Sporichthya brevicatena: one gene and its partner. The protein of the gene in region 1 binds, or shares a complex with, the protein of each later gene. Links are inferred from orthologs where the notes say so. Each region holds a gene or a part of one and is shown in the gene's direction. Other genes may lie near its edges. The genes, in order: pcrA and uvrB.

What was found.
Region 2: the proteins of pcrA (region 1) and uvrB are in contact, whole or in part, in a crystal structure (PDB 7EGT), measured with the Thermus thermophilus proteins. The link is inferred for Sporichthya brevicatena from one-to-one orthologs. Residues at the interface, in WP_096412145.1 of Thermus thermophilus: His654, Arg656, Phe657, Gln666, Asp668, Glu669, Lys680, Arg681, Leu682, Ser683, Lys685, Tyr686, Ala687; in WP_096411307.1 of Thermus thermophilus: Glu23, Leu25, Arg26, Asp27, Gly28, Glu29, Arg30, Phe31, Arg55, Glu326, Asp327, Phe328, Glu379, Ser382, Gln383, His398, Gly400, Arg401.

The regions. Positions count from the first base shown.
Region 1 is NZ_BAAAHE010000010.1:123,145-126,538, forward strand. The notes cover bases 60-3,142. They hold pcrA (DNA helicase PcrA), read left to right. Parts: upstream 60-424; coding sequence 425-2,860; downstream 2,861-3,142. Other genes in these bases: ABD401_RS07470 (hypothetical protein), read left to right, coding at 60-367; ABD401_RS07480 (ABC transporter substrate-binding protein), read right to left, coding at 2,879-3,142. Also shown: more of ABD401_RS07470, read left to right, coding at 23-59; more of ABD401_RS07480, read right to left, coding at 3,143-3,394. UniProt on the Escherichia coli protein: A helicase with DNA-dependent ATPase activity. Unwinds DNA duplexes with 3'-5' polarity. Translocates on single-stranded DNA with 3'-5' polarity. Initiates unwinding more efficiently from a nicked substrate than double-stranded DNA.
Region 2 is NZ_BAAAHE010000015.1:10,717-13,950, reverse strand. The notes cover bases 184-3,106. They hold uvrB (excinuclease ABC subunit UvrB), read left to right. Parts: upstream 184-547; coding sequence 548-2,665; downstream 2,666-3,106. Other genes in these bases: ABD401_RS10210 (hypothetical protein), read left to right, coding at 2,685-3,106; ABD401_RS10220 (hypothetical protein), read right to left, coding at 184-415. Also shown: more of ABD401_RS10220, read right to left, coding at 1-183; more of ABD401_RS10210, read left to right, coding at 3,107-3,227. UniProt on the Escherichia coli protein: The UvrABC repair system catalyzes the recognition and processing of DNA lesions. A damage recognition complex composed of 2 UvrA and 2 UvrB subunits scans DNA for abnormalities.

The DNA.
Region 1 (3,394 bases):
ACTGCCGAGGAAGGGAATTCGGGTGGACGCGCTGCGGGCGATCCTCTTGGTGCTGCATGTGGGCGGCATGGCTGTGCTGCTCGGTGGTTTCCTGCTCGAGGTGATGAGCGGGAACCGCCGGTTCTCGCCGGTGATCTTCCACACCGCCGGGATCCAGTTCCTCACCGGGCTGGCGCTGGTCGGGGTGAACGAGGCCGACGACCGCGACCTGAACCACACGAAGGTCGCCGTGAAGCTGCTGGTCGCGCTGACGGTCGTCGGGCTGACGCACGCGCTGCGGAAGAAGGACCCGCTTCCGGCCCCGGCGTTCTTCGCCGCGTTCGCGCTGGCCGCGGCCAACGCGGTGATCGCCTACTCCTGGACCTGATTCCGGGGGCCGGTGCGGGCCCCGCCGCATCGCGCACCGCGACCTAGAGTGAGAGCAATGGACACGCTTTTCGACGACCTCCCGATGCCCGGCTCGGGAACGCCCGCGAAGCGTGTCCGGCCCGCCGCGGCGCCCGAGCGCACTGAGCCGGCGTCGGGTCCGGAGCCGTCGAGGGCCGTGCCGTCGGGGGCCGTGCCGTCGAGGGCGGAGGCGCCGGCCCGTCCGGCGCCCACGGCCGAGGACCTGCTCGCCGGGCTGAACCCGGAGCAGCGGGCGGCGGTGGAGCACTCCGGGTCGCCGCTGCTGATCGTCGCCGGCGCGGGGTCGGGCAAGACCCGCGTCCTCACGCGCCGGATCGCGTACCTGATCACGGTGCGCCACGTCCGGCCCTCGCAGATCCTCGCGATCACCTTCACCAACAAGGCCGCGGGGGAGATGAAGCAGCGCGTCGCCGAGGCGGTCGGGTCGGCCGCGCCGAACTGGGTGTCCACGTTCCACTCGGCGTGCCTGCGGATCCTGCGCTTCGAGGCGAAGCGGCTGGGGTTCACGTCCGGGTTCTCGGTCTACGACGACACCGACCAGCAGCGCCTGCTGCGCATGGTCGTCCGTGACCTCAATCTCGACCCGAAGCGCTTCACGCCGCGGGCGATCGGCAACGCGATCAGCGGTCTGAAGAACGAGTTGATCGACCCGGACACGTACAGCTCGACCGCGACCGGCCCGGTCGAGACCACGTACGCCGAGTGCTACCGGATGTACCAGGAGCGGCTCCGCGCCGCGAACGCGCTCGACTTCGACGACCTGATCATGACGACGGTGAACCTGCTGCAGGCGTTCCCGGACGTCGCCGAGCACTACCGGCGCCGGTTCCGGCACGTGCTGGTCGACGAGTACCAGGACACCAACCACGCGCAGTACGTCCTCGTCCGTGAACTCGTCGGCGGAACGGAGGCCGTGGACGGACATGACGTTCCGGCAGAACTGCCGCCGGCCGAGCTCTGCGTCGTGGGTGACGCGGACCAGTCGATCTACGCCTTCCGGGGCGCGACGATCCGGAACATCCACGAGTTCGAGCGGGACTACCCGAACGCGCGCGTGATCCTGCTGGAGCAGAACTACCGCTCCACGCAGACGATCCTGTCCGCGGCGAACGCCGTCATCGCCCGGAACCCGGATCGCAAGCCGAAGAACCTGTGGACCGACGCCGGCGACGGGGAGAAGATCGTCGGCTGGGTCGCCGAGGACGAGCACGCGGAGGCGTCGTTCGTCGCGGCCGAGGTCGACCGGCTCGCCGACGCGGGGCTCGCGAAGCCCAGGGACGTCGCGGTGTTCTACCGGACCAACGCCGCCTCCCGGGTGTTCGAGGAGGTCTTCATCCGCGTCGGGCTGCCGTACCGGGTCGTCGGTGGTGTGCGCTTCTACGAGCGCAAGGAGGTCCGCGACGCCCTGGCGTACCTGCGGGTGCTCGCCAACCCCGAGGACGTCGTCAGCCTGCGCCGCATCCTCAACGTCCCCAAGCGGGGGATCGGCGACCGCGCGGAGGCGTGCATCGACGCGCTCGCGAGCCGGGAGCGCATCACGTTCCCGGCGGCGCTGCGCCGCTGCGAGGAGGCCTACGGCATCGCGACCCGGTCGCTGACGCAGGTGAAGGCGTTCAACGACCTGATGGACCAGCTGGCGACGCTCGTCGAGGCCGGCACGGGGCCGTCCACGGTGCTGGAGGCGATCCTCGAGCAGACCGGGTACCTGCACGAGCTGGAGACCTCGACCGACCCGCAGGACGAGACCCGCATCGAGAACCTCGGCGAGCTCATCGCGGTCGCGCGGGAGTACGAGGAGGCGAACCCGGACGGCTCGGTCGCCGGCTTCCTCGAGCGCGTGGCCCTGGTCGCGGACTCCGACCAGCTGCCGGACGCCGACGGCGGTGGTGCCGACGACGGCGAGGACGGCGGCCAGGTCACGCTGATGACGCTGCACACGGCCAAGGGCCTGGAGTTCCCGGTCGTGTTCCTGACCGGCTGCGAGGACGGGATCTTCCCCCACATGCGTTCGCTCGGCGACCCGGTCGAACTGGCCGAGGAGCGCCGGCTCGCCTACGTCGGGCTGACCCGTGCGCAGGAGCGGCTCTACGTGACCCGGGCCGAGGTCCGCAGCGCCTGGGGCGCGCCGCAGTGGTACCCGCCGTCGCGGTTCCTGGAGGAGATCCCGCCGCACCTGGTCGACTGGCGGCGGACCGCCAACCGCAGCCCGTTGCAGGCGCTGGCCCAGGGCTCGCCCCGACCGGCCGCCCGGCCCGCCGGACGGGCCCAGGCGGGGCCGAGCAAGCCGATCGTCGCGCTGTCGGTGGGGGACCGGGTCACCCACGACACGTTCGGGCTGGGCACGGTGGTCGCCACCGCCGGCGTCGCCGACAAGGCGGAGGCGACCATCGACTTCGGCGACGGGGCACCCAAGCGGCTGCTCCTCCGCTACGCCCCGGTCGAGAAGCTCTGACCCGCGGGTCGGTGGGCGTCAGTCCCGGCCGCAGTCGCCCTCGCTGAGCTTCGCCTCGAGGTCGTCGAGGATCGCCGTCGCCCCGATCAGGCCGATGCCGACCATCCAGGTGTCGTCGTCGACGTCGAACTGGCAGCCCTTCTGCACGGCCTGCAGCCGGCCCCACAGCGGGGTGACCTCGCCGCGGGTGGTCTCGTCCTCGGCGCCGTAGGTGGTGGTGAAGAGGATGTCCGCGTCGGCGCGCGTGAGCTCCTCGGAGCTGAGCCGGGCGATCGCGAACTGGTCGTAGGCCAGGTCCGGTGCCCCGAGGCCGACGGCCCGCAGGACGCTGCCGGAGAAGCTGTCCGGCCCGTAGACCCGGGTCTCCCCGGGCAGGAAGCGCATGATCGTCGCGTCGGCGTCCTTGAGGCCCAGGCGGTCCCCGAGCTCGGACGCGCGCCGGTCGAAGTCCGCGAGCGCGTCCCGGGCCTCCTGGCCACGGTTCAGCGCCTCGCCGACGAGCAGGAAGTCCTCGCGCCACGCGGTGCCGGGGCC
Region 2 (3,234 bases), on another replicon or contig:
TCTGCTTCGAGCCCTGGCCGACGGCGCCGTTCTCGACGGCGTAGACCTTGTACTCCCCGTCCGGCAGCGTGATGTCGGCGGAGCGCGCGTTGCCGTTGGCGTCGGTCGTGACCGAGCCCGAGAACTCCGGCGTCCCGCTGGGGTTGTTCGGGAATGGCGGGCCGTCGTGGATGACGAAGTCGACCTCGTCGTTCGGGTCGAAGTTGAAGAACGCGATGTAGAACGGGCAGTCGGGCTTCGGCTCGTTCTTGTTGGCGTTCTGTGGCGTGCTCGCCGAGTGGATCTTGATGTCACCGTTGTTGCCGGGCGGAGCCGCGCCGGCGACGGCGGACTGCGGCAGCGCGACGGCCGTCGCGAGCAGCGTTCCGAACAGCAGAGCTGCGCCGGCGCGAGCGCCAACAGCACGCAGGGGCATAGGGGCCTCCGAGGTGGGCGTGTGGAGTGTGTTGGAGGGGCTTGGTCGGCACCTCGGCCTTCAGCGGGGCAACTTCGCACATCGGAAGGCCGCTCGGCCAGTTCTGTCGGTGTGGCGACGTACCGTGGGCGCGTGAGACCCACCACGGACTTCGAGCGGAGTACGGCCCCGTTCCGCGTCGTCAGCGAGTTCCAGCCCTCCGGGGACCAGCCGGCCGCGATCGCGGAGCTGGCCCGGCGCGTCCGGGCGGGGGAGCAGGACGTCGTCCTGCTGGGCGCCACCGGAACCGGCAAGTCGGCCACGACGGCCTGGCTGGTGGAGGAACTGCAGCGCCCGACGCTGGTGATGGCGCCGAACAAGACGCTGGCCGCGCAGCTGGCGAACGAGTTCCGGGAGCTGCTCCCGCACAACGCGGTCGAGTACTTCGTCTCCTACTACGACTACTACCAGCCCGAGGCGTACGTCCCGCAGACGGACACCTACATCGAGAAGGACTCCTCGATCAACGAGGAGGTCGAGCGGCTGCGCCACTCGGCGACGAACTCGCTGCTGACCCGGCGGGACGTCATCGTGGTCGCGAGTGTGTCCTGCATCTACGGCCTCGGCACGCCGCAGGAGTACGTGGACCGGATGGTCCGCCTCAACGTCGGCGACGAGATCGACCGGGACGACCTGCTCCGCCAGCTCGTGACGATGCAGTACACCCGCAACGACCTGGCCTTCACGCGCGGGACGTTCCGGGTGCGCGGCGACACCGTCGAGATCTTCCCGGTGTACGAGGAGCTCGCCCTCCGGCTGGAGTTCTTCGGCGACGAGATCGAGCGCGCGATGACGTTGCACCCGCTGACGGGTGAGGTGATCCGTGAGGAGCAGAGCATCCACGTCTTCCCGGCCACCCACTACGTCGCGGGCCCGGAGCGCATGGAGCGCGCGATCAAGGGCATCGAGCTGGAGTGCGAGCAGCAGCTCGCACGGCTGGAGAAGCAGGGCAAGCTGCTGGAGGCGCAGCGGCTGCGGATGCGTACGACCTACGACATCGAGATGATGCGCCAGGTCGGGTTCTGCTCGGGCATCGAGAACTACTCGCGGCACATCGACGGCCGCGAGGCCGGCAGCCCGCCGCACACGCTGCTCGACTACTTCCCGGACGACTTCCTCCTCGTCATCGACGAGTCTCACGTGACGGTGCCTCAGATCGGTGCGATGTACGAGGGTGACATGTCGCGCAAGCGCACCCTCGTCGACCACGGGTTCCGGCTCCCGTCGGCCATGGACAACCGCCCGCTGAAGTGGGAGGAGTTCGTCGAGCGGATCGGGCAGACGGTCTACCTCTCCGCGACGCCGGGTCCGTACGAGCTCGGCCGCGCCAACGGTGTGGTGGAGCAGATCATCCGTCCGACCGGCCTGGTCGACCCCGAGATCGTGGTCAAGCCGACCAAGGGGCAGATCGACGACCTGGTCCACGAGATCCGCGCCCGGGCCGAGCGCGACGAGCGCGTCCTGGTCACGACGCTGACCAAGAAGATGTCCGAGGACCTCACCGACTACCTGCTCGAGATGGGCATCCGGGTCCGGTACCTGCACTCCGAGGTCGACACCCTGCGCCGCGTGGAACTGCTGCGCGAGCTGCGGATCGGCGAGTTCGACGTGCTCGTCGGCATCAACCTGCTGCGCGAGGGTCTCGACCTGCCCGAGGTCTCCCTGGTGGCGATCCTGGACGCGGACAAGGAGGGCTTCCTGCGTTCCGGGACCTCGCTCATCCAGACGATCGGCCGCGCGGCCCGGAACGTCTCCGGCCAGGTGCACATGTACGCCGACACGATCACACCCTCGATGGCCAAGGCCATCGACGAGACGAACCGACGCCGGGCGAAGCAGGTCGCCTACAATCTCGAGCACGGGATCGACCCGACCCCGCTGCGGAAGAAGATCGGCGACATCCTCGAGCTGATCGCGCGCGAGGACGCCGACACCGCCGAGCTCATCGGTGGCGCCGGACGCCAGCGCAGCCGCGGCAAGACGCCGGTGCCGGGTCTGTCCTCGAAGGTGTCGGCGGAGGCCGGCAAGCACGCGGGCGATCTCGCGACAATGCCGGCGATGGATCTCGCGGACCTCATCCAGCAGCTCAACGACCAGATGCACGCCGCCGCGGCCGAGTTGCAGTTCGAGCTCGCGGCCCGGCTGCGTGACGAGATCAAGGAACTGAAACGCGAGTTGCGAGGCATGCGAGAAGCCGGGTCGTCGGCCTGATCTGTCGTACGCTGCGCCAATGCGGAGATTGGCGGGGATCGTGTTGGCCGCGGCGCTGCTCACCGGAGCGGCCGCGTGCGGGGGAGACGACAAGGACCCGGTCGGCAGCGACGTCGAGGTCGGGACCGAGTCGGGCAACCTCAAGCCCGAGGACGTGCGTGCCTCGGCGTCCGAGGTGGCCGACGGCTGGCGCGAGCTGAAGCGCTACGCCGACGACGTCGTCGCCAAGCTCGGGTCGGACGAGGCGGCGCTGCCGGAGCTGCAGGAACGCCTGCTGACGATCTGGGAAGCCATCCTCGGCTCGGTGAAGGCCAACGACCCCGCGACCTACGACACCGCCGACCCCGCCCTCAAGACGTTGATGTCGGCCAAGGGCTCCGGTGCCAAGGCCGAGGCCGAGAAGGCCGCCGACGTCGTCGAGGACGCGGGCGACGCGTACCTGGAGAAGTTCCCGGCCTCCGGGGCGGGGGCCTCGCCGTCGAGCAGCAGCTCGTCCGACGACAGCGACGACGACAGCGGCTCCGACGTCAAGTCCGACGACGACCCGCCGCTGTCCTACTGAGCGGCCG